Regions from separate parts of the Salipaludibacillus sp. HK11 genome, predicted to be linked through region 3. Evidence: riboswitches for the same ligand, from Rfam matches in the RefSeq annotation. Region 3 holds a riboswitch; each other region holds the start of a gene.
The links. Region 3 has a riboswitch for cyclic di-GMP ahead of ACM26V_RS19990 (flagellar assembly protein A). Riboswitches for the same ligand answer to the same signal wherever they lie in the genome.
Positions count from the first base shown of each region.

Region 1: linked by a shared signal. The riboswitch ahead of ACM26V_RS05015 (anti-repressor SinI family protein) and the one ahead of ACM26V_RS19990 (flagellar assembly protein A) in region 3 are both predicted to bind cyclic di-GMP.
Region 2: linked by a shared signal. The riboswitch ahead of ACM26V_RS05705 (response regulator transcription factor) and the one ahead of ACM26V_RS19990 (flagellar assembly protein A) in region 3 are both predicted to bind cyclic di-GMP.
Region 4: linked by a shared signal. The riboswitch ahead of ACM26V_RS16210 (anti-repressor SinI family protein) and the one ahead of ACM26V_RS19990 (flagellar assembly protein A) in region 3 are both predicted to bind cyclic di-GMP.

Region 1 covers NZ_CP181045.1:953,258-961,287, forward strand. The annotation lists gene ACM26V_RS04990 (exonuclease SbcCD subunit D) at 1-57, shown strand, start outside; gene ACM26V_RS04995 (AAA family ATPase) at 54-3,149, shown strand; gene ACM26V_RS05000 (GNAT family N-acetyltransferase) at 3,305-3,835, opposite strand; gene ACM26V_RS05005 (helix-turn-helix domain-containing protein) at 3,983-4,210, opposite strand; gene ACM26V_RS05010 (DUF2975 domain-containing protein) at 4,222-4,698, opposite strand; cyclic di-GMP riboswitch class I at 5,507-5,592, shown strand; gene ACM26V_RS05015 (anti-repressor SinI family protein) at 5,608-5,739, shown strand; gene ACM26V_RS05020 (MarR family winged helix-turn-helix transcriptional regulator) at 6,263-6,748, shown strand; gene ACM26V_RS05025 (MFS transporter) at 6,741-7,928, shown strand.
Region 2 covers NZ_CP181045.1:1,119,168-1,127,197, forward strand. The annotation lists gene rlmN (23S rRNA (adenine(2503)-C(2))-methyltransferase RlmN) at 91-1,173, shown strand; gene ACM26V_RS05685 (DUF4190 domain-containing protein) at 1,224-1,523, opposite strand; gene ACM26V_RS05690 (S1 family peptidase) at 1,895-2,575, shown strand; gene ACM26V_RS05695 (hypothetical protein) at 2,682-2,726, shown strand; gene pfkA (6-phosphofructokinase) at 2,931-3,890, shown strand; gene ACM26V_RS05705 (response regulator transcription factor) at 4,042-4,737, opposite strand; cyclic di-GMP riboswitch class I at 4,850-4,931, opposite strand; gene pssA (CDP-diacylglycerol--serine O-phosphatidyltransferase) at 5,185-5,880, opposite strand; gene ACM26V_RS05715 (ribose-phosphate diphosphokinase) at 6,224-7,180, shown strand; gene ACM26V_RS05720 (alanine/glycine:cation symporter family protein) at 7,295-8,030, opposite strand, start outside.
Region 3 covers NZ_CP181045.1:4,204,388-4,212,417, reverse strand. The annotation lists gene ACM26V_RS20020 (hypothetical protein) at 1-459, opposite strand, end outside; gene ACM26V_RS20015 (DUF2628 domain-containing protein) at 571-1,473, shown strand; gene csaA (chaperone CsaA) at 1,603-1,935, opposite strand; gene ACM26V_RS20005 (BCCT family transporter) at 2,330-4,204, shown strand; gene crcB (fluoride efflux transporter CrcB) at 4,256-4,633, opposite strand; gene ACM26V_RS19995 (fluoride efflux transporter FluC) at 4,630-5,037, opposite strand; cyclic di-GMP riboswitch class I at 5,241-5,327, shown strand; gene ACM26V_RS19990 (flagellar assembly protein A) at 5,375-7,426, shown strand; gene ACM26V_RS19985 (methyl-accepting chemotaxis protein) at 7,486-8,030, opposite strand, start outside.
Region 4 covers NZ_CP181045.1:3,460,567-3,468,596, forward strand. The annotation lists gene ACM26V_RS16195 (AtpZ/AtpI family protein) at 1-112, opposite strand, end outside; gene ACM26V_RS16200 (S8 family serine peptidase) at 561-2,936, opposite strand; gene ACM26V_RS16205 (Crp/Fnr family transcriptional regulator) at 3,289-3,966, shown strand; gene ACM26V_RS16210 (anti-repressor SinI family protein) at 4,006-4,182, opposite strand; cyclic di-GMP riboswitch class I at 4,216-4,317, opposite strand; gene upp (uracil phosphoribosyltransferase) at 4,600-5,229, opposite strand; gene glyA (serine hydroxymethyltransferase) at 5,501-6,766, opposite strand.

The DNA of each region.
Region 1 (8,030 bases), 1.9 Mb from region 3:
CATTTATTTAAAGATGCGCTACAACTATTGTCTAACAAAGAAGGTGAGCGGAAATGAAGCCATTAAAAATCAAAATAACCGCATTCGGTCCATATAAAAATGAAGAAGTGATCGATTTTAGCGAATTAAATGATCATAAACTATTTGTCATTTCCGGAAAAACTGGTGCTGGTAAGACGGCGATTTTCGACGCGATTTGTTTTGCATTATACGGTGATGCAAGTGGGGAAGATCGTAATGATATTCGGACGCTACGTAGTGATTTTGCTGACGACGATTTGCATACATCGGTAGCGTTTGAATTTGAGTTGAAATCTCGCGTTTACCGGGTTTTTCGCCAGTTATCTCATGTTAAACAGGGCAACAAAAGTGGCACGGGGGAAAAATATGAATTTTATGAAACGACCGATGGAAAAGAAATTCCGCTAACCGATCGTTTCATCGTTTCGCAGGTAAATGATAAAATTCAAGCAATTATCGGGTTAACGAAGGAACAGTTTAGCCAAATTGTCATGCTTCCGCAAGGGGAGTTTCGTAAATTGCTAACTTCTGAGACGGAAAACAAAGAAGAAATTTTACGGCGAATCTTCAAGACGGGCTTTTATAAAAGTGTTGTAGACCATTTAAACGAAAAGCGAAGAGAAGCACAAAAGCGTTACGAAGGCCAAGTGCAGACGAGAAATATCCATATGGAGAATATAAAAGCTGCACTACCTTACAGAGAAGAATCCGAGTTATTTGACTTGCTGGAGAAGGAACACTTTAATACCCACCAAGTGATCGTTGCTCTTGATAAAGAAATATCTTTTTACGAACAAAGTATGAAGGAAAAGGGTGAGATTTTTCAAAAGAAAGAGGAGAGTTGGAAGGAGTATTCGGAGCGGTTTCTGCGAGCGCAAGGGATTAATAAGCGTATCGAGTTATTGGATGAGAAGAATCGTGAGAGAGCGATGTTTGATGAGCAGAAGGAGCAGGTTGGTGCGAAGGAGCGTCAGTTAGGGCTTGCTGAAAAGGCGAGTCAGCTTGAGGTGTATGAGAATTTAGCGATTGATATTCGTGCTGAATTTGATGAGAAAAGGAATCGTGTGACGAGGGCTAAAACGAGTTATGGTGATGCGGTGCAAGCGCAACAGGCGGCGCAAACGAGGCATGATGATGAAGAGAAGAAGGCGGATGTTCGGGAAATTACTACGAAAGAATTGGACCGTATTGAAGCGTTCTTGCCAACGGTTACGGAGCTTGAGGGTAGGAAAAAGAAGATTCAATCGTTGGCGATTGAGGGAGAGACGTTAAATAAAAAGGTTGCTACGCTTGATAAAGAAGTCATAGAGGCGAAAGATGAAAAAACTCGGCTTTCGGAGCGGTTGAAACCGTTGGAGGAAAGTGTTCGTTCTCTGCCAGATCAAACGGAGAAACAAGCGGAACTCCGGACGGAAGCGGTTGTTTTGCAAGACTACTTAAAGCATTTAGCTGCAATGAAAAAGGCGCAGGAAGAAGCTAGTAAGCATAAAGCTGTTTATGAAAAAATAGAGCAAGAGTTTGAAAGTCTAGAAGCGCGTTGGCTTGGGGGGCAGGCAAGTATTCTTGCAGCGGAACATTTGCATCATGGCGAGGCTTGTCCTGTATGTGGTAGCGAAGACCATCCGGCAAAAGCGGTCTTGACGGACGATATTCCTACGAAGGAAGAGTTGGATGCGAAGCGGCATGAGAAAAAACAGGTAGAGTCTGCGTTTTCGGCGGCGCAAGCAAAGGCAAATGCGTCGCAAGAACAGGTGGAGGCGAAGAAACGAGAAGTGATCGATTATCGCTATGATCCTGATCAGGCTGAGGAAGAGTTCGAGGTAATTTCAGAGAAAGGGATTGCTTTGGGCGAGGTGATTAAACAACTGAAACAGGATCAGCGAACGGTTGATGAGTTAAAGAAAGCATATAGTAAGGTCGAAGAGAGATTAGAAGTGAAAACGAAGGAGCAATCGGACTTTGGCAAACAGCTAACGGAAATGCGATCTGATTACAAAACGGAGAAGTCACTCTATGACCAGAGTATTGCTAATATCCCGGAAGAGTTGCGCTCGCTTGAGCAGTTGAAAATACGGATTCAGGAAACGGAAGCGAAGAAACGCAAGCTTGATGACCTGTGGAAGCATGTACAAAAGGTTTTTCAACAAGCAAATGAGCAATTATTGACGGCGAAATCGAACTTGGAGCATGCTGAAAAGCAAGTGAAAGAGGTCGAGATTAAGCGAAAGAAAGTGCAAAAAGACTATCTTGAGGCACTGGAGAAAGCCGGATTTGAGACAGAAGAGACGTATAAGCAGGCGAAGCTACCAGCAGAGAGCCGTGATGCTTTGAAAGTCGAAATTGATGAGTATCATGCAGCAGTTAAAACGGTGACGGTGCAAATTGCGGATTTACAAGAAGAATTAAAGGACAAGGAACGAACGAATTTAGAGAGTTTACAAGAAACGTTAAATAAACTGAAGCAAGAAGTGGAAGAGACAAGGGCGGCCTACCAACTAGCAAAAAGCAGCTTGGAAACAGCGGGAGATGGCAAGGAGAAAATTGTTGCTGCTGACAAACAACTGGCTGACTATGAAACAGAGTTCCAGCTTGTGAAGGATCTATATGATGTCGTGCGCGGAGAAAATACGAAAAAGGTTAGCTTTGAGCGGTATTTGCAGATTGAATTTCTCGAGCAGATTATTCATGCTGCGAATGAACGTCTGAAGAGCTTGTCTAACGGGCAATACTATCTCGTTCGCAGTGATCGTCTCGAGAAACGAGGTAGGCAGAGTGGGCTTGGACTGGATGTGCTTGATAACTATACTGGACAAATGCGTGATGTTAAAACGTTATCGGGTGGAGAGAAATTTAATGCTTCATTATGTTTGGCGCTCGGGATGGCGGATGTGATTCAAGCGTATGAGGGAGGCATTTCGATCGAAACGATGTTTATTGATGAGGGCTTTGGTTCGCTTGATGAAGAGTCGCTGCAAAAAGCGATCGATACACTCGTTGATCTTCAGCAGTCTGGTCGAATGATCGGGGTAATTTCGCACGTGCAGGAAATGAAGCAGGTGATCCCAGCGACGCTAGAAGTGAGGAAGTCGAAAGAAGGGCACAGTGAGACGAAGTTTGTGTTGAGGTAAATAAAACTTCAATGACTCCACTTTGTCATTTCTTCCTATTGGTAGATCTCTCTATACTCGACAGCGAAAGGTGAAAGTGATCGAAGTTTCGTTTTATTGTATATAGCTTCAAAAAGTAGGGATGCCTCTATTTCAGTGAAATAGAGGCAGTTCAATTAATCAGTGTTTAGTTTGGAATACATGTTAAGATCAATAAATTTCCCATGGATTTTTTCAGCCTGTCTTAGTGTCCCTTCAAATGTGAAATTTAGTTTTCTTAGGACCTTTATTGAATTTATATTCCCAGGCTCTATTTTCGCTTCGATTCTATTCATCTCTATTGTTTCAAATCCATAGTTAAGGAGACTAGAGATAGCTTCTGGTGCATAGCCTTTCCCCCATGATTGTTTGGCAATATCGTATCCAATTTCTGCTTTAGCATTTTCAAAATCGAAATAATTAAAGCCACAAGATCCGATAATTTCATTAGATGTTAATTCAATGATTGAAAAACGTATCGCTTTATTTTCTTTAGAGAGTGCATTAATGTAATGAATCATTTCAGTTGCCTGACCTTCATTACTAAAATTAGATATGTTCATGAACTTCGTAATATCAGGATCAGACCATATTTTGAATAAACTAGCAGAATCAGCGGGTACCATTTTTCTTAAATACAATCTTTCTGTAAATAAACTTGTAATCAATAATTCTCCCTCCATTATAGTTTTATATTGGGATAAAATATTGATATCTGCGCATGATTCATTCCCTTCAATTTCCAGATTTAGGTTAATTGTATCGCATCCAGAAAAATGAGTAAATAACTAAAGGGAAGATTCTCTCATTTCTACCTAGTTTTTAAGACCCTCATCTTCGTCGCTTCTGAATTCTAGGATGTCTCCAGGTTGACAATCCAGAGACTTACAAATAGCTTCTAACGTTGATAGTCGAATCGCTTTTGCCTTTCCATTTTTCAAAATAGAAAGGTTTGCCATTGTTATGCCAACACTTTCAGATAGTTTCGTTACACTCATTTTTCTTTTCGCTAACATGACATCAATATTGATGATAATAGCCATTATTTTTCACCTCATACTGTTAAATCATTTTCTGATTTAATAGTTATCGCATTCTCTAACAATCGCTGGAGAACCGCCGTAAAGACTGCAATCACAACAGAAGCAAAAGTAATTGTCATTCCTATAATTGCTATTCCAGGGTGGAGAGCATTTTGTAAAAGAAGAAATAAACTACCTAAGACATATAAGATACTAATTACAATCGCGCAGTATTTTATATTCATTAAGCCCTTTACAGACAATTCCGAAAATGTAGCGTTATTTTTTATGCAGTCCAAAAGTTTTAAAGCCTGATACAAAGCAAAGAAAAACGGGATGGAGGTTACATATAAACCAATTAAGACGGGATATTGCAAATAAGCAAACTCTGGTGCTGCTTCAGTCGAAACACTTGCGATCCAAGGCAACCAAAATATACACAAGGAAAGTATCGTGATTCCAATTAAAATAACTGCAATTTTCAAAAACAATGTAGATCCAGGTTTCATTAAAATCACCTCACTTATTTATTTAATTTAAATTATACATTAAATTTATCGTTTCACAATAAAAAAACATCCTTTATCAGTAAAAATGTTTTCGTAGCACTCGGAAGATTACTTCTTCGGTAGAGATATTCACCTGTAGAACAAGGATCGAGTGTCACTATGAAAAGCGGCAATTTTGTACTTCATTGTGAGAAGAATCTTCGCATGAATGTCTCAGTTAGTCTGTCTGTGAATTCTATTTCAATTTTACTAGTTAAGAAATATCTAAGATTTTTTATCAAGTTCTTATTTTTTGAATTTTATGTTAAATTAAATATTGTGTGATATAATTTAAGGGAATTAGCGAAGAGGCTAGCTATTTGGCTCTACCTAATGAATATTAGTTAGTTGAAGGTGAAAATGTGATTAAATATAAATGTGAGAAAACATCTTCTTTATTTTTAAAAAAATGCATATACTGAAGGAGGTTTAATTCCTACTTTTTCTGTGATTTTTTCATTGTCACTTTCTTGTATCCTTTTTCTGCGTAAATCATTTTTTATGAACGTATTGACTGTTTCATTTTAGACTTAGTATTTTAGAAGTTGATAAGGTTGATAGTAGTTGCTGCTTTTAAACAATAAGCTCAGCATTGTTGATCTGTAGCTGAATAGTATTTAATGAAATAATTATGTCATTAGCTCAAAATAATAAGAATATGTCGGTCTAAAAGGGTCAATTAACTGTGAACCTTTGTTTTTTGATTCGATAAGTTGTTGTTTATTATGAGCCAAAGAGATGCTTATTTCAATGATAATAGAACCAAAAATAAAGATAAAGGCAAACTAATCGAAAGTTTAGGACGCAAAGCCACAGGTCTAAGGTTGAATGACTATGATTGCTGTGGTTGCCTCAATAACAGGGGGATAAATGATGCTAAGCTCTATTAATGATTCAGTTGAAAAACTAGATAATGAGTGGGTTGAACTGATCCAAAAGGCATATGATATGGGAATTCCTATAGAGAAAATTCGGGAATTCTTATCAAAAAAGGCGGTATAGCTAGTTTTGTTTTATTATTGTTGTAAGCGTTATAAATGACTGAAAATTTAAAATAATTAAGTTGATATTTTTCATTATAATGAAACACTCTCTAGGTGATATTTATTTTGAAATTGATGGAGAGATATAGTATTCTAATGTCTGGTCCACCAGTCTGTTAATATTTAGCGGATTGGGGATCAGGCATTTTATTTAGACGAAAGGTCTAACGATGCTATCTTGCTGGTAAAAATTCTTATCAAGTATATATATGAAATGAGACTTTCTCAAAATTATCATTGGAGATAGTCTTTTTTATTTTCGGGTTACTAGGAAACTTTTCCGGAAAGCAAACTTGATTTGCAAAGATAATGTAGAAGATTAGGCATCTTGTGCTGTATGAAAGAAAGAGCGAAAAAGATACAACAGAAGAAGCGCCGTATTATGCATGATAAATGAATACCGACTTAACATAAAAGCAAAATACTTGCATAAACAAGTATTTTGCCTGTACGATAGTAAAAGTGATTAAGGAGATGGTCCAGTGTCTGAATATAGGTTAGAAGATTCGCTAGGTTTTCTTGTTGCTAATGCTGGTCGATCTCTATCAACTAGTGTGCAACGAGTATTTTCCGAACATGGGTTCAATGTAACTACCGAACATTGGACGATATTAGTTCAGTTATGGAATCAAGATGGGCTTAGCCAACTTGAACTTGCAGAACGAACAGGCAAAGATCAAGCGAGTGTGTCCCGACTTATTCAAAATATGTTAAATCGAGAACTTATTTATAGAAGGAAAGATCCTGTTGATGCGCGTTGTAAAAGAATTTACTTAACGGAGATAGGAAAAGAACAACAAGAGAAACTAATGGAGCTTGTTACTATAACATTAATTAAGGCGACAGAAGGAATTGCGGAAGAAGATGTTGCTACAACAAAGCGTGTTCTTAAAAAAATTGCATCCAAAAATGTAACAACGAGTTGGATTTATGAAGAAACAGGTAGAAAGTTGGGGTTAGATGAATAAAATTCTATTAAAAATGGCGATTCTTTCTGTTTCGCTATTAACTGTAATGGCGGGAGCCGCAATATCTCCTGCACTTGGTGACATTGCCCTTGCTTTTCCGGATGTAAGTGAAACATCAATAAAATTAATATTAACGATACCTTCTGTGATGATAATTCCTTTCATATTTGTTTCTAGTCATTTAACAAGACGCTTTTCAAAGAAACATATTCTCTTTGTCGGAATGTTATTTTACTTAATTGGTGGATTAGGAGGGGGCTTGGTATCAAGTATAGAACTTCTGCTACTCTGTCGCGCATTATTAGGAGTAGGTGTTGGATTGCTGATGCCAATATCGACGGCACTTGTCGCTGATTTTTTTGATGGAGAAGAGAGAACTGCAACTATGGGGCAAGTAAGTGCTGCTAATAATCTAGGTGGCGTTGTACTGTTTCTAATGTCAGGTTTTTTAGCTGCGGTGAGTTGGAGGATGGCATTCAGCGTTTATAGTCTAGTTATTGTTGCAGCAATTGTTGTGTTATTATATTTACCGACTACGAGGCCTGAGAAGAAAGTGCCAGGTATGACGGTCGCACCATTACCCAAAAAACTATACGCTTATGGAGCTGCGATGTTCTTTATCGTTCTAGCATTTTATTCGGTTCCTACGAACATGGCTTTATATATCCAAGAAGAAGGAATTGGCAACTCACAAAGTTCAGGAGCTGTTATATCGATAGCAACAGCAGCAGGATTTTTTGCTGGATTACTATTAGGTAGAGTTAAACGATTATTTCAAACTTATTTTATCGCATTCCAATTATTACTAATGGGTACCGGTTTTTTCATCGTTGCTATTTCAAATCATTTATTCTTCATTGGTCTAGGTGTTGGTTTTATGGGGTTTGGATTTGGCTCGATTTTACCTACTGTATTTGACCAAGTATCACGTCAAGTACCGAAATCACAAACCGTTCAAGCGATGGCGATTGTTACAAGTATGCTGTTTTTTGGACAATTTTCTTCGCCAATTGTTCTCGATGGGATAGGTGTTTTATTTGGCAATGAGTCGATTCGGTTTATGTATATGTTTCTGTCAGGGAGCATGATTTTTGTAGCGATAGTTTTTCTAGCGATAGCGATTAAGGTAATGCTTCTGAAAAAAAAGGGGCAAATGCTGACAAATAAGAATGTTTCCTGAATTTTAAAATACATGGTACATTTATTTCTTTCCGTGCTTGACCGTGTGCGACAATCATATGGTCGAGCACTTTTTTTATTAATGTTGGAAATCGTTCATATT
Region 2 (8,030 bases), 2.1 Mb from region 3:
TTGAGATAATGTCTGATGGCATGAAGATATCGATGTAAATGACACTAATAATACATTTTATTGATCAAGATTTGAAATGAGGGTACAAGAATGAAGACAGAATCAATTTACGGGTTAACGTTTGACCAATTAAAAACATGGTTTGAAGAGCGTGGGCATAAACCTTTCCGAGCGACTCAAGTATGGGACTGGCTATATGTTAAAAGGGTGAAAACTTTCGCTGAAATGACAAATTTAAAAAAAGACTGTATTAAACTGTTAGAAGATCATTTTGAAATGAAAACATTGGAATTACACTCTAAACAAGTATCAAGTGATGGAACGGAAAAGTTTCTATTTAAGTTAAGTGATGGAAATTTAATTGAAACGGTATTAATGAGATTTGCCTATGGAAATTCCGTTTGTGTAACGACACAAGTAGGTTGTAATATTGGCTGTAGTTTTTGTGCAAGTGGATTACTTTCTAAGGATCGTGATTTAACGAGTGGAGAAATTGTCCAGCAGGTAATGAATGTACAGCATAGCATGGATGAAACGGACAAAGACGAACGAGTTAGTCATATTGTTGTCATGGGTATTGGAGAGCCGTTTGATAATTATACACACATGATGAACTTCTTCCGAGTTATTAACAGTGATAGAGGATTAGCGATAGGAGCGAGACATATTACCGTTTCAACGAGTGGTATTATTAAGAAAATATATCAATTTGCTGATGAGAAGCTTCAAGTTAACTTGGCCGTTTCACTTCACGCTCCAAACAATGAACTCCGTACCCGCATAATGAAGGTAAATAAAGCACAGCCCATCGAAAAATTAATGGAAGCTGTTGATTATTACCTAGAAAACACAAACCGAAGAATCACTTTTGAATATATTCTGCTTGATGGTGTTAATGATAATCCAGAGCATGCTAGAGAGCTGGTAGAATTAGTCAAGGACAAAAAGAAGCTGACTTATATTAATCTTATCCCATATAACCCTGTGGATGAGTATATTCAGTACAAGCAAAGTAAAAAAGGATCCATTCTGACATTTTTTGATATTCTCATGAAAAATGGTGTTCAATGTGGCGTGCGTCATGAACAAGGGTCTGACATCGATGCTGCCTGTGGTCAGTTAAGGAGTAAACAAATGCAAAAGGATAAAGCAAAAGCGAAATCTAACGTTTAAATCCGTTCACTTAAGACCTCGCAGTTCTTGCGAGGTCTTATTTCTAATACTTAATAACCTGTAATAATTGCAAAAAAGATTACGAGAAATGGCAGAGCTACTGTGATTGCGCCTCCAATAAAGCCCAGTACAGCGATTAGTTTCCCGTGTTGTTTTGTTGTTTTTATTTCAAATAATGCGATAATACCAAATAAAACGCTAAAAAAACCGAGAAACATACCTACTGGTAGTATTAAAAAAAAGAATATTACTGAAAGAGCTCCAGTAACACCGGAAATAATTGCTTTAACATTGTAGTTGTATTGAGAGGCATTCTTTTCCTGAAAGTTATCTTGGTTTTGATTTTCCATTAAAACTCCTCATTTCTTTATATTATATCGTTCTATTTTACATGGAAACTTATTAGGTAACAATTGTTATTAAAATAGAAGCTGAAAGATTTAATATTTTATATTATTTCACGACACTGTCATCTCGCTCATTATATGATAAGATATTTGAGAAGAATGGCGGCCGGTGTGTTGAATGGGAGGGGAAAACGATTACAGATGATCAGCATGAATATAATAATAGAAATGATAAACCCGAAAAGAAAACTTTAGTAGAAAAAGAAGAAGATTTATTTTTTGATGGTGAAAGATATTACACAAAAGAAGAATTTTTTAATCCAGAGGGAGAATCCGAAGAGAGAGTATCACAACCAAAGATAAAAAGAAAAGGAATGAAAATTTTCATAGCTTCGTTACTGATTGTTGCGTTACTAAGCAACGTATTTGCGATATGGCCAAAGCTCTTTAACCTCCCTGCTATAGACTTCATTGCTACATCGCAGGAATTGTCTAATAATGAAGACGTTCAACTCTACAAAGAATCCATTGTGGTTGTGAGAGCAGGTAATAGCAAAGGAACTGGCTTTTACATTTCAGAAGATGGACATATTATGACGAATGAACATGTTGTAAGTAATGACCCACAACCTGTAGTGACATTTGAAGATGGTGAAAGTTTTCTTACGAATGTCGTAGAAAAAAATGAAGAGTCGGATATTGCAATTCTTAAGATTGACCCCGGCGATTATTCTCCACCAGTATTAGAGTTTGAAGAAAATTGGGAAGTAGGTTCACCAGTTTATGTTATTGGTAATCCACTTTTCTTTAATTATATTGCAAACGAAGGTAATCTAATTGGCACAACTACATTCCAAAGCAGAGCCCAGCCTGTTATTATGCTCGATGCACCTATCTATCAAGGTAGTAGTGGAAGTCCCGTTATTAATGATCAAGGATATGTCGTTGGAGTCGTTTATGCTACAACAAGAGTGGAACATGAGGGTTCAAGGACAAAAGTAGGACTTGCTATTCCTCTCGAAGATTTAGTTGAATTCATGGACTATACAGACTAGCAAAATACAAGAAATCCAATCGAAACTCGGTGAACTAACATAACATATACTGTAAGTTATTATGATAAAGGCGGGTGATTCAATGTCTTTTATTCTTATTGTTGTCATGTTTGTTTTGTTAATCATCGTCGGGATTTCATATATGAAGTAACTTGGATCACAATTTAAACGAAAAAAAGTAGTTAATCATGTGACTGCTTTTTTTTGTTTTATTTAATAATTTTAATGATTTTCTTCGATGAATAGATAAAAAGCTGAAAGCGTTCTATAAAAAAGCTAGATTTTTTTTAAAATACTGTGTAACATAGAATATATGTTGGATGTCAGACATCAAATATATTTGGGGGACTTTAAAATGAAAAAAATTGGCGTATTAACAAGTGGAGGAGATTCTCCAGGTATGAATGCCGCAATACGTGCTGTTGTGCGTTCCGCTATTTATCATAATATTGAAGTGATGGGAGTCAATCGAGGGTTTCAAGGTTTAATTGATGGTGACATGACTCAGATGGAAGCGTCTTCTGTTGGAGATATTATTCATAAAGGTGGAACGATGTTGAAATCGTCTCGTTGTGAAGAGTTCAAAACTTTAGAAGGTAGAAAAATAGCGATGAAGAAATTACAGGAAAATAACATTGATGGACTTGTAGTTATTGGTGGAGATGGCTCATTTCAAGGTGCGAGGGAACTAAGCAATATGGGGATTAAGACGATTGGGATCCCTGGTACGATTGATAACGATTTAGCTTATACAGATTATACAATTGGATTTGATACTGCTGTTAATACAGTTTTGGAAGCGATCTCTAAAATTCGCGATACATCAACCTCTCACGAAAAGGCAACAATTATTGAAGTGATGGGGAGAAATTGCGGGGATCTCGCTCTTCATGCTGGAATAGCTGGTGGAGCGGAAATAATTATAACTCCTGAAAGACCAGTTGACATGGATGAAATAATTAAAAAATTGAACGATGGAAAAAAACGCGGGAAACTTCATCACATTATTTTACTCGCAGAAGGATCAGGCAGTGCTTCAAATTTAAAGAACCAATTAGCAAACGAAGCAGGGGTAGATGCAAGGAAAACAACGTTAGGTTTTATTCAGCGAGGTGGCGATCCATCATCATTCGATAGAATTTTGGGTAGTAAAATGGGGGTGAAATCAGTTGAACTGCTCATTGAAGGAGAAACGAATAAAGTGATAGGAATAAAAGATAATCATTTATTTTATATGAATATTACAGAATCTTTAGAAGTGAACAAAGAATTCGACAATGATTTGTTTCGTTTAACTGAGATACTTTCGATTTAATGACTAAAAAATTACACAGGCCATTGCCCTTCAAGTTGAGACACAAATTGGTAAATCCATAAGTCCAGGGGCAATTCTTACATATGCGAAGTAACAAAAAATAAAGCATGATTTTTATCATCATGCTTTAGTAGTTTTTTAGTAACAAAATTCACCTATAACAGTCTACCCATCCATATCGAATAGTTTTAACTGTAGCATCCGTTCGATCAGATGCTTTCATTTTCTTAAGTAGAGCACTAATGATTGTTGAAACGGTAGATCTGGCAAAATGCATTTTTTCAGCTATTTCTGAATTACTATGCCCATCTAAAAGCAGCTGTAGAACTTGATGATCTCGATCGGATAAATCAATTGAAATTTTATTTTTATTTAATATAAATTGTTTAATAGGTGTAGAGAATGACTTTTTGTGTATCAAATCTTTACTTAATTTTTTGTGCAACCCATGTTCTAAGATTACATCATGTTGTGCTAATCCGTCCATAACAAAGTCAAAATTATCTGTTAGAAAAGGTATCGTTACAATTCCATTAACGGGTAAAAGTAAAAATTTCAATAAGTCTGTGTGGAGTGGGCCATCAACGATGAGAAGATTTATAGACTGTTCATCGCCACATTTGGTCTGTTCTGCAAGAAATTGTTTTGTTTGATCGTCATAACCTTGTATACTATAAAAAGTCAAATTTCTTAAATCATTTTTAGCGGGAACTTTAGTTTTGGACTCGTAGATTTCAATAAGGTCGCTCATTTCTTTCTTAACCGAATCTGAAATTAAGTTCATTGGATCGTTAAATACAAGAGAATTTCGATCTTCTTCTAGGACCTTTACATTCATTTGTAACATGAGTGAACCTCCTTGTGTATAGTTTTTTCACTATAGTGAACTATACAAAGTCAGCAAACTGCCTCAATAAAGGAGCGAAAAAAAACACCCCTGTAACAGGATGTTCTCCTGAAACGGCAACTGGCTGGCGTAGCATTGCTTTAGCCCCTATAGTTTTGCGTCACTGTGTTTCCACAGTTTTGCCACTTACGTTTCAATTGTCAATTTAGTGCAAATACGATACCTAAGAACTACTACTATTAAATTTTACAACAATTATCTACAAATTTCAACAGAATTCTTATTTTATTGTAAAAGAGAGGGAATTTCCTATACGTTATGTTACTTTTAATACCCCTTAGTCAATAAAATAAACAAATTTTTATCAATAATACAGGACTTTTAAAGATAATCAACTTTCATATAAAAAAGACCACTGATTAATAGTAATCAGTGGTCTTTTTAGTATTACTTTGAATTCAATCTTTTTTTCTTCAATATAAAATGAATGAGCATAAATGCTAAATAAAGTAATATAGCAAAAATAATCCAATTTGAATATTCAATAGAAGCGTTGAAACCTGTTACTATAAGCATTGAAGCTAGCAATGCAGTTATAATAGTTCCATACTTTGGAATTGGCACTTCTTTTAAACTAGGGATTTTCAATTTACTGACCATCAAAACACATAACAATGTATAAATGACAGAAATAGCTGCTTGGGGAACGATAAAATTAAAGATTGTTAATAGTGCAATAATACCACCTGCTGCAGTTATTGGCACTCCTGTAAAAAAACCTTTTGAAGATGTTGTTTCTTCATCTATATTGAATCTTGCAAGCCTAATCGCACCGAAAAAAGGGAACATACCCGCAATCATAAGACCTATCATTCCCATATTGGAAAAGGTAGTACCAAACATTAAAATAGCAGGAGCTATTCCGAAAGTAACAATATCCGCTAAAGAGTCTAATTCTTTACCAAAAGCGGTTTCTACATCAAGTTTTCTTGCCATCCAACCATCCATACTATCTAACATCATTCCGATTAAGATGAAAATCGCTGCGTTTTGGAAATCACTCATGAATGCTGATCCAATAGATAAAAAACCGAAAATTAAATTTGACATCGTTATGCCATTAGGTATGTTTCTTCTTAACAAATGATCACGTCCAATCGAATCCTTTAATATCATAAACTGAATATTTTAAAAAGTATTTTATAGAATATAAACACATCCATTAAATTATACCTTTTTACCACTATTTATACAATTATCTAGTATAGATAATAGGAAGATCTAAAGCTTTAATTTTGCCTCAACATTAAACTTGCACTATTGTTATATTAGGAATTTATCGATTTTTGCTGACTAAAACTTAGCCATCGAATAAAATAGTGTTAAGAGGACAATAAATAATAAAAGGCTTTTATACGATTTACATCAACAGATGATAAATATTGTGATAGAATAGTTCAAAGATGATGAATTATGGAGGGGAAACATGAGCAATAATAGAGATTTATCAAAGATGAAATTATTTACACTGAATTCCAATCCACCTCTCGCTGAGGAAATTGCAGAGCATATGCAAGTTGAGTTAGGTAAATGTTCAATTAAACGTTTTGCAGATGGAGAAGTTCAGATGAATATTGAAGAGACGATAAGAGGTTTTGATACATATCTAATCCAATCAACAGCAGAACCAGGTAATGAATACTTAATGGAATTACTTATTATGATTGATGCTTTAAAGAGAGCATCAGCGCAGACTATTAATATTGTAATCCCTTACTATGGTTATTCAAGGCAAGATAGAAAAGCTCGATCAAGAGAGCCTATCACAGCAAAATTAATTGCTAATTTGCTGGAAGCCGCTGGTGCGACTAGGGTTATTTCGGTTGATTTACATGCTCCTCAAGTTCAAGGGTTTTTCAATATTCCCGTCGATCAGTTAAATGTTAATTCAATTATTGCGAATTATTTTCTTGAGAAAAAACTACAGGACATAGTTGTTGTTGCACCTGAAAATGCTGGAACGTCAAGAGCAAGAGCGCTAGCAAATAAACTTGATTGCCCAATTGCGTTTTTGGATAAGCAAAGAAGTGATGCTCCGGACGCAGTTCTTGGTATTAATGTTATTGGAGATATTGAAGGTAAGACAGCAATTATCATTGATGATATGATTGATACAGCAAGAACAGTAACATCTGGAGCACTTGCTTTGATGCAAAATGGTGCGAATGAAGTTTATGCGTGTTGTACTCATGGTGTTCTGTCCGAACCAGCTGTTGCACGAATTCGTCATTCGCAGCTAAAAGAAGTTGTAATTACAAACTCTATCTACCAAACGGAAGAAAAAAGGGATGAACGAATTACCTCTCTTTCTATAGGTGAGTTATTAGCCGAAGGTATCTTACGAGTTCATAATAACGAATCAGTTAGCTCATTATTTGATTAAGAAATAGGATTAATGTTTACAAGATTATATTAAGGGAGACAATTATATTATAATGATTGTCTCTTTTTTAAAAAACCTGCGCCTAAATTTTCAAAGGCACAGGTTTTTTAAATGTTAACTAGCTTTATTCTCTTCTGCTTTTTCTTCTTGACGTTTCTTTCTAAACTTCTTCGTTTCATTTACAACCACACCTGAGAGTAGTAGTAGGGCAACTAAGTTAGGAAAGGCCATAAGACCGTTCATGACATCTGCGAATCCCCAAACAACATCTAGGGAGACAACAGCACCAATGAATAGTGCAATAACAAATGCAATTCGGTAAGGCATCGCAGCTTTAATACCAAATAAATAGGTGAAACATTTTTCACCGAAGTATGACCAGCCTATTATTGTTGAAAATACGAAAAATAACAATGCAATTGCAACGATAATACCACCAAAACCTGGTAAGTATTGCTCGAAAGCCGCGGAAGTTAACTGAGCAGCAGAATCAAAATCATCTGCTCTTTCAAACACCCCACTCATTACAAGTGCCAAACCAGTAATTGTACAAACAATGATTGTATCAATAAATACTTGTGTCATTGAAACGAGAGCTTGCCTCGCAGGTAAATCAGTTTTCGCAGCAGCTGCGGCGATTCCTCCTGTACCAAGACCTGCTTCGTTGGAGAAGATACCTCGAGCAACCCCTTGTTGGATTACAGCCCCAACAGCACCACCCGCTACAGCCTGACCTGTAAATGCATCAGTGAATATTAGTGCAAAAGCACTTGGGACATCAGCGAAGTTACTAAGTACAATAAGCAAGCCTGCGCCAATATAAAAAATAATCATAACTGGTACGATAACA
Region 3 (8,030 bases):
CCATTTCTCTACTTCCTCGAATTCAGTTAATATATTGAGAAATCCGTTAGAGCTTAATTTAAAATCTGCGTAATGATCATAAGAGGTATGATAAAAGAGTTGACGTTGCGTTTCTTTATTCGCCGCCTGGTTAGCATTAAATTCTTCTATTACTTCCTCTGAAACTTCGTTCGTCTCTGCTTTCCTCCCAAATTTAAAATGATATCGATATGGCGTGCTCGCGTATTGATGGTTGTTCGGATTTTCTTCATCACGATAAGTCATTTCTACATTTGAAGAAACTGAAGTTACATCCCACTCTTCAGGATAATCAAACCTATCGTAAGTAAACGTTTCACTTATGAAATGATACGGAAACTCTCCATGAACCTCTGCTTCATTTTCTTGGTCATTCAGGTCACAACCTATTAGCAGGGTGAAAACGAACATGATAGTTAGAAAAACATATATTTTATTCATTTGTCCCACCCCTGTCCTGTGAAGAAAAATATAGTTTCGTTCTCTTTCTTTATCACTGTCTATTATTAATGATAAACTATACGTACGAAGAAACAAAGGAGCTAATTTGCTATGAGTCATTTTAATTCTGACAAACAAAAAGTTCATCTATCAAGTCAAAACCCATCTGTCTTCAGCATTGTCGAAAAAAACATTGGCTACTACAGTGAAAAATGGGAAAAACACCGTTCCCCATTAACCTACAGTGGATGGAACTGGGCTGCTTTTTTATTCACGCCTGCATGGCTTGCCTATCGACATATGTATACTTGGACGTTCGTATTTTTTTCACTCTATTTTTTAAGTTCCGTCTTCGTTGCATTTATACCATACCTAATTCACATAGGCTGGCTATCTGAACCATCTTGGGTAATGTGGACATTAGTCTTTCCGCTATTAATAAATATTTTTTTTGGATTAAAAGGCAATGCATTATATACGAATCGGATCATCCAACTTATTCAAATGAAAGAAAACCAGGTTTCCAAACCCAGTGCTCCTTTGTTTAATAAAACGGGCACTTCTTGGGTCAGTGCATTCATCGTTCCCATACTCATCTCGTTCTTATTGATTGTTCCTACCTATGCTGTTGACGAATGGACTTTTAATCCCGACCTTCCTTACGGTGCCTATATCTTTTCTGATAATGAACCGACACCAGCTGGCATCTTAGATGTAGAACAAAATCCTACTTTTTTAAAATATGACGCAAGAATTAATTTTCTTTATTATGGTGAAAAACCTGTTGATAACCAGACGTTCGAGATGATACTATTTTACAAAGATTTTAACGAAGAAAACAACTGGACAATCGAACGAGAGCGATCCTATAATCGTTTTTCGTCAAATCGTATTACGCTTAATTTAATTGATGCTGAAAACCCCGTCACTAAAACAGGCGACTATCGCCTAGAAATATATATTGACGAAAATTTAGAAGAGGAAGCAGAGTTCTCTATTCTTCCTCCAAATTAAACATAAGCGAATTTAATGTAGGACATCGAGTCAGGAAACTTAGAAAAGACAACTAAGTTTGAAAGTAGACAAGCAATTGTCTATTAACAGAGGCAGAATTATGCTCAACTGCCTTTTATCAATTTTAAATTAACTAATTTTTGTTCCATTCGGAATTATTTCGTCTACATTTAGCAACACGACATCACCTTTTTCCGGAATTCCGCCCAATACTAACACCTCTGAAGAAAACCCTGCGATCCTCATTGGTGGAAAATTGACTACTGCAGTCACTTGGCGTCCAACAAGATCTCTCGGTTCATAACGTTTCGTAATTTGTGCACTTGATTGCTTAACGCCGATTTTTTCTCCAAAATCGACTCTCAATTTGATCGCTGGAACTCTTGCTTCTGGAAATGCTTCTGCATCAATAACTGTCCCAATCCTCATGTCAATTTGCTGAAAATCTTCATAAGTTGCCACTACCTCACCTCTTTTTTATTAGTATATCCTATTTCATTTATTCCTTAGGAACATTCATACTACTTCTCTTTATTAAGACAATTTCCTTTTTTCTCATAATCCCTCTTTAAATATAGTGTTAAAGTAACAGGAATTGTCTAGATTATTACTTTTTCAAATGAATTGTTTCATTCTATAGACAAATGGGAAAATTAAATTTATGATTGCAAGTAGACTTTTTCAAGAAGGTTATGATTAGTAAGCTAGATGGTGGGTTTAAGTAAGCTTACTATAAATGACTAATGATAAAGTTATCGAAATATCCTAATAATATATGATGAGGTTGATTTTCAATTAATTGGGAGGCATTCAATACAGAGAGGGGGACATCCGTTTTTATTCGGATGGCACTATAATGGAAAAATATGAATACGAAACAAAAAAACCAAATATTGTTTTTTATATCTCTGCACCCTTAGTCTTATTATTCCTTATTTGGGGGGCGCTCGGACCTGGTTCATTAGCAGAAGTTTCCGAGACAGCATTAGCGTTTACCTTAGACACCTTCGGTTGGTTTTACATGTTAACAACAGCGATTTTTATCGCATTTGTCCTATTTTTAGCACTAAGCCCTTTTGGTAAGCTAAAACTTGGGAAACCAGATGAAAAACCAGAATATAAATTCATTACATGGTTGGGGATGTTGTTCTCCGCCGGTATTGGTGTGGGCTTTGTATTTTGGGGAGTTGCAGAACCTGTCCTTTACTTTTCTGATCCACACCCAGATTACATTGGTGCATCAGAAGGTGTTCGCGCTGCCGCTGGTCTCCGTTACGGAGTATTCCATTGGGCACTACACCCATGGGCAATCTTTTCTTTAGTAGCACTCACATTAGCCTATGTACAATTCAGAAAAGATCAACCAGCATTGATTAGTTCTGCTTTTCAACCTATTTTAGGAGACAGAGCGCATGGGCCTCTCGGAAAAGGGATCGACGTACTTGCTGTATTGGCAACGTCAACAGGTGTCGCTACAACGTTTGGTCTTAGTGCCTTGCAAATTACTGGTGGACTATCTTACTTAATCGATTGGATTCCAAATACCCCAGCGACGCAATTATCAATTATTGCAATCGTTACGGTCTTATTTATGTTCTCGGCCGCTACCGGTATCAACAAAGGTATTAAAATTTTAAGTACACTCAATATAACCATCGCTGCAATACTTTTACTTTTCGTTATCATTACTGGGCCAACATTGTTCATTGCGCAAAATTTTGTGACGACGGTCGGCGGCTACATCACAAATGTGACGCAAATGAGCTTGGATTTAAACCCGTTTGGTGACGGTGAATGGCTTGGCAATAATACGATCTTCTTTTGGGCTTGGCATATTTCATGGGCACCATTTATGGGGATTTTCATTGCACGAATATCTAGAGGAAGATCGATTCGTGAATTCGTTGCAGGGGTATTAATTGTCCCTTCTCTATTAGCAGCACTATGGTTTACTGCATTTGGTGGTACCGCCTTAGATATGATTTTAGGCGGCAATGATCAAATCGGTGGTCTTGTCCAAAATGACGTCGAGGTTGCCTTGTTTGCCATGTTAGAAAATTTACCACTTAGTACTTTCATGAGTATTTTGGCTGTGCTTTTGATTGTCGTCTTCTTTATCACGTCAGCAGACTCGGCTTCATATGTTTTAGGTGCAATGACGAGTGCTGGAAGTTTAGCACCTAAATTATCGATCAAAGTAATTTGGGGACTATTAATTGCAGGTACTGCAAGTGTTTTATTAGTCAGTGGTGGACTCGAGGGGTTACAAACCGCTTCCATCGTTGCCGCTCTGCCGTTTGCGATTATCATGTTGGTCATGATCTTTTCTTTATTACTGATGATGGGGAAAGATTTAAAAGCTGACAGACTCCACACCTCGAAACGTGAGCGCAAAAAAGTCAAAGAAGAAGTATACGGTGGGATGAAAGAAAACATCTACGATGACTTCAAAGATGAAGCGTACGACGAAATAAAAGATGATGTTTATGAACAAATGAAAGACGAAGCATATGATGATTTTAAAGATCAAGCCTACACAGAAATAAAAAAGGACGTCTATGAAAAAGTCAAAGATGAAGTATACGATGATATTAAGAAAGAAGTCTATGATGAATTTAAAGAGAAAATTTATGACGACTTACGTGACGATATTGGTGATCAATTAAACGGAGATTTGGAAGCAGATAAAAAAGACGAATCAGATCAAGATCACCAGAAGGATAAAAAATAATTCATAGTAAAAAACGCATGGTCCTAGGGATCATGCGTTTTTCATCTGCCTTTAAGTTATTAAAAACATCCCTAAAACAAACATAGCAATACATCCAGTTACTGAAAATCCAATATAAATTCCTAGCTCTCGCCACTTACTTTTATTCATCAAGCTAGATGCTTCCACAGTAAAAGTTGAGAACGTCGTAAAAGCACCAAAGAAACCGACTCCGAGTAGTAAAAATATTGGGTTATCATAGTCTACGAAAGGGGTTTCCTGATAAAGTAGCCCAAACAAAACTCCCAACCCTAATGAACCAAGTAAATTAACATATAGCATTGCGGTAGGAATCTTTCTCTGTTTTGTATTATTTTTGATCCATAAACCAAGCAAGTATCTACATACTGCTCCAGAACCTCCACCTAAGGCGACAATAAGGATGTTCACACTTTAACACCTGCTTTCTTCTTACCCGTTGCTACTCTCTGTCCAATAGCGATGCCAAGAAACGCTAGTGCAACTCCACCTAACAAAGAGACTGCAAGATACAAACTGGCTTGAAATAACGTCTCTTGCCCTGCTAAAAATACAGAATCTGCAGCTAACGTTGACATCGTCGTGAATCCACCACAAAATCCTACACCTATTCCTTCCTTCACAACAGGAGGAATTACTTTCACAACAATCCATCCTGTTAACACCCCAAGTAAAAAGCTACCCAGCAAATTTTCAATGACAGTCCCTATAGGGAAAAGTAATGTCATCGTTTGTAAATTGATGACATACCTAAGCAACGTTCCGAGTACCCCGCCAAAAAATATCGATATTATTATCCAAATTTTCAGTTTCATGGTAACCACCTTATTTACTAAATACTCACCTAGCTAGAGTATAGTTCTTTGTCACTAAGCATGACAAATGATTTCTAATGATCAAGAAGAAATTAATGCTCACGCAAACACAGCAATAATGTTTTAAGAGCTGAAATAAACGTTTTCATCATTAACAAAATAGAGTATGATATAAGTAGAAATTACTACAATATTACATTAACTGACGATAATGGCAAACCTATTGAAAAATAGTGGCGCAAAGCTACGGGTCTAAGGAAGACATCTTCTATGATCGCCGAGCTGCCGAAGCAGAAAAGTCTGCTTCTACAATTTATTTGAAGAGGTGGTGATTGCCTTGACTGAGTCATTGATATTTCAAGGTAAAAATGTGGATTCTGCCATTGAGAAGGCACTCCATCAATTAAAACTAGAAAAAAAAGATGTGCATATTGAAATTGTTGATCCAGGTTCTGAGCGCCTATTTGGACTCAATAGATCAAAGGCAAAAATCATTGTTTCTAAAATAGACAACTCTACAACTAGCGATCAAAATGATTCTGGATGGGAAGATTGGCTTAAAAAGGAGATTCAAGATCACCACTCATCCCCATCGCAAGCTACCCCTTTGTCAGACCTTTCTAACCAAAATTTACAAGGCAAAGCATGGGTCAAAGATGGTAGCCTCTACTTTCAAGACACAGAAACGAAAAAACCACTACTTGAAGTGCCACCGGATTTTACTGTTTTAAAAAATAGTGAGCCTGTAAAAGGTAGAACCTATTTAACTAATGGTGATTTATTAAAGTTCGACTTAGAGACAAAAGCGATTGAAACAAAGTGGTCGGTGAAGGTGGACCAGCAACACCAAGAGGTAACTCTAGCTGTTGAACCTGGTTATTATATTATCCCATCCATAGAAGACCACCCTCCTACTGACGTAATAAAGATTCAAGTCGCTCAAGCCACACAAGTTAACAACCAGCTTACAGAAAAAGATGTCTATGACCAATTAGAAAAAATGAAAATTACTGAAAATATTCAGCACGATCGAATCAAATCTGCATGTCAATCCAGCGAACCAGAATCATATATAATTGCTGAAGGAATGTTGCCCAAAGACGGCTCCAATGGAGAAGTTTCTTACTCTATCGACATTCACGAGCGAACAACACCCTTTTCTGAAAAAATCGATGGAAGCATTGATTTCAGAGAATCCATTTACATTCCTTCCATAGAGGAAGGAGAAATGTTAGCTACTATTATGGATCCGACTCCTGGAGAAGATGGAATAAATGTTTATGGTGAAAGTCTCAAAGCGAAATCAGGTGAGCCGGTCATTCTCAAGATGGGTAGTGGGATAGAATATTTGCCAGAAGAAAATAAAATTATTGCAATAACGAAGGGCAGACCGAAAGTAGAACAAATTGGCCAACTTGTACGTGTATCTATTCTACCAAAACTATTACATCGTGGCGATTTGAATATGGAAGACGGTAATATACATTTTGTCGGTGATGTTGAAATAACTGGTCATGTAAATGAACAAATGACCGTCGATGCAGAAGGATCTGCATGGATGCACCGAAATGTTTTTCATAGTTCTATTCAAACGCGAAATTCAATTACCATCGTAGGTAACTCGATTAATAGTTCACTGATTGCTGGTAAGAACAGTTTAGTTTTTGAAGAGATAGCTAAGAAACTAGAGCCATTCATTCACATATTTGAACCTTTCGTTACAGTGTTGAAACAATTAACTCAATCAGCTAAATTCCAGGACACGTATCAAAGCCAACAAGGATTGACTCCTGTTATTAAAGTGTTGGCAGAGACTAAATTTAAGGATTTAAAACCAACAACTACACAGTTAGTTAAAGCCATTAATGAAAGACAAGATTTACTCGACCGAAGCTGGCATACATTTGCGATAAAGTTATACAAAAGCTTTCTTGTTAACAATCACAATGTAATAAAATCAAATTCTGATGTTGATGATCTCATAAATGAAGCGCATAGTTTAATGGAAATATGTCAAAGCCCAATAGAAAACAATTCTTCTATTACTCTTAATTACTCAATGAATAGTGAGATTCATTGTAATGGAGATGTCTATATTCAAGGCAAGGGTTGTGTGAACACTTTCATCCATTCCGATGGAAGTGTAACCATTAAAGGGAAAACAATGGGCGGACGGATTCATGGCAAAGAAGGCGTTACAATTGAGCAAGCAGGTTCAGCCTCAGGAGTAAAAACATTCATTGAAGTCCCATATGACCAACAGATTAAAATCAAAGAAGTCATGGCAGACACTGTTATAAAAGTCGGTGACAAACAATATGTTTTCAAAAAGGATTACTTTGATATTCGAGCTCATTTGGATGAGAATGAAAATTTAGTATTTTATTAAATTGATATTGCGAAATATAATAGCCTGATGCGCTGCAAACCAGCACATCAGGCTATAAATTATGTGGTAAATTCATTAATTTTCTCTTGTAAATTAATAGCTATTTCACTTAACTCTTCCGCTGTCTTAGCTATTTCACTCATCGATGCCAATGACTGCTCAGATGTTGCTGCCACCGTGTTAGTACTCTCAGTCATCGTATTTGCGTATGATGAGAAGTCTTCAATTGCCTTTGTTAATTCAGTTCCTTTTTCATTCATAAATCCGATCACTTTTGTAACATCCACAATTTGTCCATCAACTTCAGAGTTGATCGATTCCACTTGAGAAAACAATTGTTTCATATGTTTCATTGAGGACTGCCCTTTTTCAACAACTGTTGTCACTCTTTCCATCGAATCCACTGATGTCCTCGTGTCATCTTGTACGTCAACAATCATACCCTTTATTTTGTCGGCAGATGAACCTGATTGCTCTGCCAATTTTCTCACTTCATCAGCCACTACAGCAAATCCTTTACCATGTTCACCTGCCCTTGCGGCTTCAATTGATGCATTAAGTGCTAATAAGTTTGTTTGTTCACTTATATCAGTCATTGTACTAA
Region 4 (8,030 bases), 740 kb from region 3:
ACCATCTCCCACCAAAAATGCCCAATAAAATCGAGCCAACAAAGTAAGAGCTGATCGTCGTCATGAGTGCGAAGGCTTTCATTAAATGACGATTCTTGGAAGGTTCAGACATCGTTCCCCACCTAGTCTGTTGAAGCTACGTTCAACATTTTTTAATATGGTAGACATCCTTTGTAATCGTACAACAGGCGTGGTTCTGTGTCAATATATCACTGTGTTGTAGAAACTATTTGTAAACGGATTCCTCATTTGATAAAACGTTTGCAGATCCGCAATTTAAAATCTACAATTTATTTGTCAGAAAATCTACAAATAGTGACTTTTCGCACGTTTACTATTATACATAATTTTTGCTCTCGTGTGTTGTGAAATTCCTAGAAAATATATTTTTTTAATGTTTCAATGATTTACATAAGGTTTTTGTTGTTTTTAAAAACAAGACCAATTCATAGAATTTTTTTTTAGAAAGGTACTAGGGTTAGCGGCACTCAATTTAATAGGCTCCTTCCATTCCGCTACCCCCTAAAAACTTAGACACTTTGCTCTCGGTCACGCACTAGTCATTCACCAAGATAGAGCATTTGTTCGACGGTGTCTTCTTGATCTCCTTTTTTGGCAAATATTAATGCTTTGTAGATTCCAGGTGGCACTTCTTCGACGATGAGGTCTTTTTCAAACATGCCACGGTGGACCTCTTCTTCGACATCTAAATAGGAAATGAATTGAAATGTATCAGGATCATAGAGGGCAATTCCTAGTTCATCGGCACCTCCTGGCAAATACACTTCATAATGATACTGATTTTTCTCCGTTTCATTTTCAAACATAAACGACATCAACCTTGGATAATTAGGTTCTTCGACAAAAAATAAATATGGGATTTCTGTCACATCATCTCCGCTTTTTACCGAGATACGGTCGTGGTAGATTCCTGCTTCAAAAACGGAAGGAAATACATCGATGCTAACCTCTACTTCTTTTTTTTCACCTGGCTCGATCCAAACGGAGAAAGGAACTTTCCACTGAATCCCGTCTGGTACCTCAAAGGGTGGTTCGATCGTATATTTTTTTCGTTCGTCCGAGAGGTTTTCAATCGTCAAGGTTACGTCTTTCTGTAATCGACTATCCGTTTTCAACCACTGTCCAAAGCTGAGTTGCGCTGGATATACGAGTGTTTCTGTCGATAATGCCTGATCGAGTTGAATTCTCCCTGTTCCTTGAATGTGTGGTGGATGAGGATTTCCTTCTTCATCAGTCAGCACTTTCGCGGAGTTCATCAGGGCAGCTTTAATTTGTTCAGGTGACCAGTCTGGATATTTTTCGATGAGCAAAGCTGCGGCTCCCGCAACGTGTGGGGATGCCATACTCGTACCGTTCAAGTCCAAATATCCGCTTGGAATCGTGCTGTCAATTTCGACTCCAGGGGCAACGAGATCTGGTTTCACTTCCCACGTATGTGTGACAGGACCACGAGAGCTGAACGGTGCGATGCGATCTTCTTCTTCACGATAAATCGTGCGAATCTGCTCTTGATCATTTTGTTTAATGATATTTGTCAGTCGTTCGCCATCTTCTTTTGGAACGCTGATGACTGGAATATCCAGGGGTTCTTCGAGCATGCCGGCGAATTCGCCGGGCTGATGATTGTATACGATCACCCCTTTCGCCCCATTTGCTAGCGCAATCTTCGCTTTGATTGTAAAACTGATAATCCCTCGTTTCGCCAAAACGATTTTGTCTTTCACGTCGATGTTTTCATAGTCTTCTTCTTTGCCGAGGCCGACGTCTATGATTGGATAGGAGCGTTGAAATTTCCATTTTGTTGCGTTTTGCATTGGTTGAACGACGATTTCTGTTTTGCGGTCGGTGTCGGTAATCAAGTATGGGACTTTCATTGGTGGTGTTGATGCTCCGACTGAAATTGCTTTTGCTGATGTGCCTGGGGAGCCGACTGTCCATAAATTTGGCCCGCTGTTTCCATTCGATGTAACGGCAACTACTCCTTTTTCGACGGCTTGATCAAGTGCTTTGCTCGTTGGCCAATCGGGTCCATTGACTGTGTTGCCGAGTGATAAGTTTATGACGTCAACTTCATCTTCGACGGCTTTCTCGATTGCTTCGATGACTTGTTCGGTTGTGCCCATTCCGTTAGGTCCGAGCGCGCGATAGGCATGAATTTCTGATTCGGGTGCAACGCCTTTTAGTTTTCCGTTAGCTGATATGATTCCGGCGACGTGAGTGCCATGGATGGTCGGGACCCCTTGTTCTTTCTTTGTTTCCATCGGGTCGTCGTCTTGATCGATGACATCAAAGCCTCCGTGATAATTATCTTTTAAATCGGGGTGGGCATAATCAACGCCGGTATCAATGACGGCAACTTTTACACCTTTACCTGTCAAGTTGTCGTCTCCCCTAGTAAATAGGCTGTTCGTGTTCCCTGAAGTTCCGCCGATAAATGGAATGCTTTCATCAACGTAGGGCTGATAGAATGCGACTTTATCGATGCTTGCGACTTCGTCTAGTGCTGCGACTTTGTTGGCTTGTTCTTCGGAAAGTTGTATCGAAAATCCGTTAAAAATGTGCTTGAACATCTTTCTTCGTTCTGCACCTTCTATCGTTTGTTCTACTTTTTTTGCTAGTTTTTTTGGATTGTTTTTTGCTTCAATAATATAAATTGCTGGTTGATCATTTGTCGTACTGATCGGCAGGACGCCATCGTGAATTTCGGGCCGATCGGGAAAGGTGATCGTCTCTTGTTCGTCGTTGTTATTGTTACTGTTGTTGATTTCAATTGATCTCGGATGCTCGAGTCGATCATAGGTGTCATTTTGTGCGCTGCCTATAAGCGGAAATAGTACCGCGGTGAGGCAAAGAATGATTAGCGCTATGAGACTAATTTGTTTATATAGAGAGCGAAGGTTAAAACGTTTGTTCAATATTAAATCCCCTTTCGTCACTTTTCCTGCCCCTCTATCTTTTACTATTTATTGCTCTTTTATCCATTGAAATGAGATTGTAACTGGTTAAGGTGGTGAGTTTTGTTGCGAGGAGTTGCAGAGTGAGTCTTAGGGTGCGGTTGCTGGTTCACAGGAATGTCTGGGGAAACCTTCTTTTAAGGGATTCGAGCGATATCATATCCTGTTAAACTCAACAAGCTCACACTGCTTTTTACAACCATAAAAAGAGGCACCTCTTGAATTTTCCAAATAATATTGGGGAATCGTCTAGGAAATATGGTAAAATAATACTCTGCATTGGGTATTTTGATTTTTTTGAGGAGTTGTGGTTATGGACAAATTAAATCTATTATCTCATTTTAACTTGTTAAGGGAGTTACCTGAAAAAGAACTGATTATGCTAGGAGAGATGAGTAAGGAGATGATTCATCCAAAAAGAACAATTGTCGCCTCTCCGAATACACCAACAAACACTGTTTATCTTCTCAAAAAAGGACAAGTCCGTTTGTACCGAGTAAATCAAGCTGGCAAACAATTTACGCTCGATATTTTCACTGATGGCAATATGTTTGGCTCTATCGGTAAATCATCTCCCGATAGTGATTTCTATTATGTAGAAACGATAGGAGAATGTCATGTTTGTTGCATAAGCAATGAGCAGTTCACCCTCTTTTTAACTAGAAATCCGTCAGTCGCCTTGAAACTACTCGATATCTTAACTGTTCGCTTACAAAATACGTACCAATTAAGTGAAAAAATTGCCTTGGACCCAGTCGAAGATAGATTGCTTTTCATCCTTAACAAATTAACTCATTCGCTAGCTACTTCTGATGACTCTTGGCTGACTGCTTCAGTAAAATTAACTCAAGCTGATTTGGCAACAATGGTTGGCTCATCAAGAGAAACGATTAGTCTAATAGTTAAAAATCTTGAAGAAAACAATGTTATTAGGCGTAAAAATGGTTTTTATCAATTAAACATGAATGAGAAAGTTGCTGATTATCGATAACAAAGTCTTATCATTTTCTTCATTAGCTCATCTGCTTAATTAAGCAGATGAGCTCTTTTGTCGCTTCGTCTGTTCTACAATGCTTCGAGAAAATGCACTTCTTCGATCTTGAAGGAAATTTCTAACTTCCTCTGCCGTCATCCCTTGATTTTTTGCTTTGATCATCAAACTCTGCCACTCTTTGTCCAAATCTGCGTTAATACTTTTTCTAACCATCACCACGCCCCCTTTCCTATAATTCTTTTAAACTAAGGAGGCCTGGCAATCATTGGTGCAAGCTACTCGACTTGGTGCACCTTTAGACCCAAAGCTTTGCGTCTCTGCCTTTCGACAGGTTTGCCTTTTACTAGTAAAAGAAAAATGATTGTGTGCTTTAAATCAAGGATTTCTTATTGACAGATAATCAATCTTTCATTTTATTTTACACAATTTAACTATCAAAAGATGTTAGCTAACTTACATTTTTTGAAATATATGAAAAATCTCAACAATGCGGCAGACATTCCATTTGTACCAACACCACATTCCACTAATTTCTGAATACGCTAAGCTTCAGTCTAACCAAAGAAAGAGAAAAAGCGTCTGCTTTTCCTCTAAGATAACCTATGCTATTAAACGTGATAAGTTCGCCAATTACTTCGTTCCGAACAAGCGGTCTCCAGCGTCACCTAGGCCTGGTACTATGTAGCCGTGGTCGTTTAACTTCTCGTCCAACGCCGCAAGATAAATATCCACATCAGGATGAGCTTTCTCCATCGCTTCAACGCCCTCAGGTGCCGCGACGAGACACATCAATTTAATGTTTTTCCCACCACGCTTTTTCACGACATTGATTGCCTCAATTGCTGAACCACCAGTTGCAAGCATCGGATCAACAACAATCAATTCACGTTCCTCAATATCCTTTGGAAGCTTCACATAATATTCCACCGGCATCAACGTTTCAGGATCGCGGTACAAACCAACATGTCCCACTTTAGCTGCAGGAATTAACCCCATGATGCCATCAACCATACCTAGCCCTGCACGAAGAATCGGAATAATTCCTAATTTTTTACCAGCAATCGTCTGGCAATTCGCCATTGCTACCGGCGTTTCCACCTCAACATTACGAAGCGGAAGCTCTCTCGTGATTTCAAAAGCCATCAACCCAGCAATCTCATTTGTTAATTCGCGAAACTCTTTTGTACCAGTCTCTTTCTTGCGAATATACGTTAACTTATGTTGAATGAGAGGATGATCGAACACATACACTTTACCCATTAAAACCCGCTCCTTTATAGATAGAATCCATTTATTTTTACTAGAAAAACTTGGCTTCTCGCCAAATCCTTCATGGCGAAAGCCTTAGTTTATCTTATACTTTAATCCTTTAACAAAGTTAAACATTCTTAAAGTACAAAAAGATTCATTAATCACTTACACGCTCCTAAGAAATTCTACACAAAACAACAGTTATATTCAAGAGTCAACTTAGAATCCCATCAACAAAAAAGAGCACCTGCCAAAAAACCGACAGCTGCTCATCAATTATTTATTCATCTGCGTAAAGCGGGAAGCGTCCCGTTAACTCAAGAACCGCATCCTTCGCATTATTCAACACATTCTCATCTTCCACATTCTTCAACACAAGGCCAATAATCTTACCGACCTTCTGCAATTCGCTCTCCTTAAAACCACGAGATGTCACAGCAGCCGTACCAATGCGCAAACCACTCGTAACAAAAGGACTTTCTGGGTCAAACGGGATCGTATTTTTGTTCGCAGTAATCCCCACTTTGTCCAACGCTTCCTCGGCGATTTTTCCTGTCAAAGATAATCCTCTCAAATCAAGTAATACTAAATGATTATCCGTTCCTCCAGAGACGAGATCGACGCCTTCCTCTTTCAGAGAGGCGGCAAGTGCTGCGGCATTCATTTTGACTTGCGCAGAATACTTTTTGAAATCGTCTTGTAGTGCTTCACCAAGTGCGACCGCTTTTGAAGCGATCACGTGCATAAGCGGTCCACCTTGAAGGCCTGGGAACATCGCTTTGTCAATTTTCTTTCCATATTCTTCTTTACAAAGAATCATCCCACCACGTGGTCCACGGAGGGTTTTGTGCGTTGTTGTCGTCACAAAATCAGAAAAAGGAACCGGATTTTGATGATCACCTGTTGCAACTAATCCAGCAATGTGAGCCATATCAACCATTAAGTATGCATCAACCTCATCGGCTATTTCACGGAATTTAGCAAAATCAATTTCACGCGGATAGGCACTTGCTCCAGCGACGATCATTTTCGGTTTGTGCTCAATTGCTTTAGCACGCACATCTTCATAATCGAGGAGACCAGTGTCTTTGTTAACACCGTAATCGACGAAGTTGTATTGCTTCCCACTAAAGTTGACTTTACTTCCGTGTGTTAAGTGACCACCGTGCGACAAATTCATGCCGAGCACTGTATCTCCTTGCTCAAGAAAAGCAAAGTAAACTCCCATATTTGCTTGTGCACCCGAATGGGGTTGAACATTTACAAATTCTGCACCAAAAAGTTTTTTGGCTCGATCACGAGCGATATTTTCCACAATGTCTACGTGTTCGCATCCGCCATAGTATCGTTTTCCCGGGTAACCTTCTGCGTATTTGTTCGTTAAGACAGATCCTTGTGCTTCCATGACTGCTTTTGATACAAAGTTTTCCGATGCGATTAATTCTATGTTGTCTTGTTGACGCTTTAACTCATCTTGCATTGCATTAAAAACATCCTTGTCTTGCGCACTTACGTGACTTAAAGCTTGATTGTTTTCTGTTGCCATTAGTCAAAACCCTCCCTGAACTCATTCACGCTAACTTTGTTGATACTTGGTCATACGTGTTCTAGTTTTCAATCTGTTCTTTATTTTATACTGTTCTTCCTCCATTGTAAAAGGGCAAACCACTTGTCAGACGAATGAATTCGTTTTCAATTTGAAAAATGACGAATCTTCGGACTATTATGGCTGTAACATTTCGGCTTTGGCGTTTATCTTTCGCTAAGCAGATACATTTATTTAGTTAGTGCTGTATCTTGCGCCCCTTTCTTTCCAATTCTACTCGCCAAGGGTCACAAGACGCTCCTTCTTGTGACCCTTCCTTTCCTGAATTAGCTCGCATGGGGCACAAGACGCTCCTTCTTGTGACCCTTCCTTTCCTGAATTAGCTCGCATGGGGCACAAGACGCTCCTTCTTGTGACCCTTCCTTTCCTGAATTAGCTCGCATGGGGCACAAGCTGCTTCTTCTTGTGACCCTTCCTTTCCTGAAATAGCTCGCATGGGGCACAAGACGCTCCTTCTTGTGACCCTTCCTTTCCTGAATTAGCTCGCATGGGGCACAAGCTGCTTCTTCTTGTGACCCTTCCTTTCCTGAAATAGCTCGCATGGGGCACAACTCGCTCTCTCTTGTGACCCTTCCTTTCTAGAATTAGCTCGCACGGGTCACAAGACGTTCCTTCTTGTGACCCTTCCTTCCCTGAAATAGCTCGCATTGGGCACAAGCTGCTTCTTCTTGTGACCCTTCCTTTCCTGAAATAGCTCGCATGGGGCACAACTCGCTCTCTCTTGTGACCCTTCCTTTCTAGAATTAGCTCGCACGGGTCACAAGACGCTCCTTCTTGTGACCCTTCCTTTCCTGAATTAGCTCGCATTGGGCACAAGACGCTCCTTCTTGTGACCCTTCCTTTACAGAATTAGCTCACATGGGGCACAAGCTGCTCCTTCTTGTGACCCTTCCTTTCCTGAAATAGCTCGCATGGGTCACAAGCTGCTCCTTCTTGTGACCCTTCCTTTCCTGAAATAGCTCGCATGGGTCACAAGCTGCTCCTTCTTGTGACCCTTCCTTTACAGAATTAGCTCGCATGGGGCACAAGACGCTCCAGCTTGTGACCCTTCCTTTCCTGAATTAGCTCGCATGGGGCACAAGACGCTCCTTCTTGTGACCCTTCCTTTCCTGAATTAGCTCGCATGGGGCACAAGACGCTCCAGCTTGTGACCCTTCCTTTCCTGAAATTAGCTCGCATGGGGCACAACTCGCTCTCTCTTGTG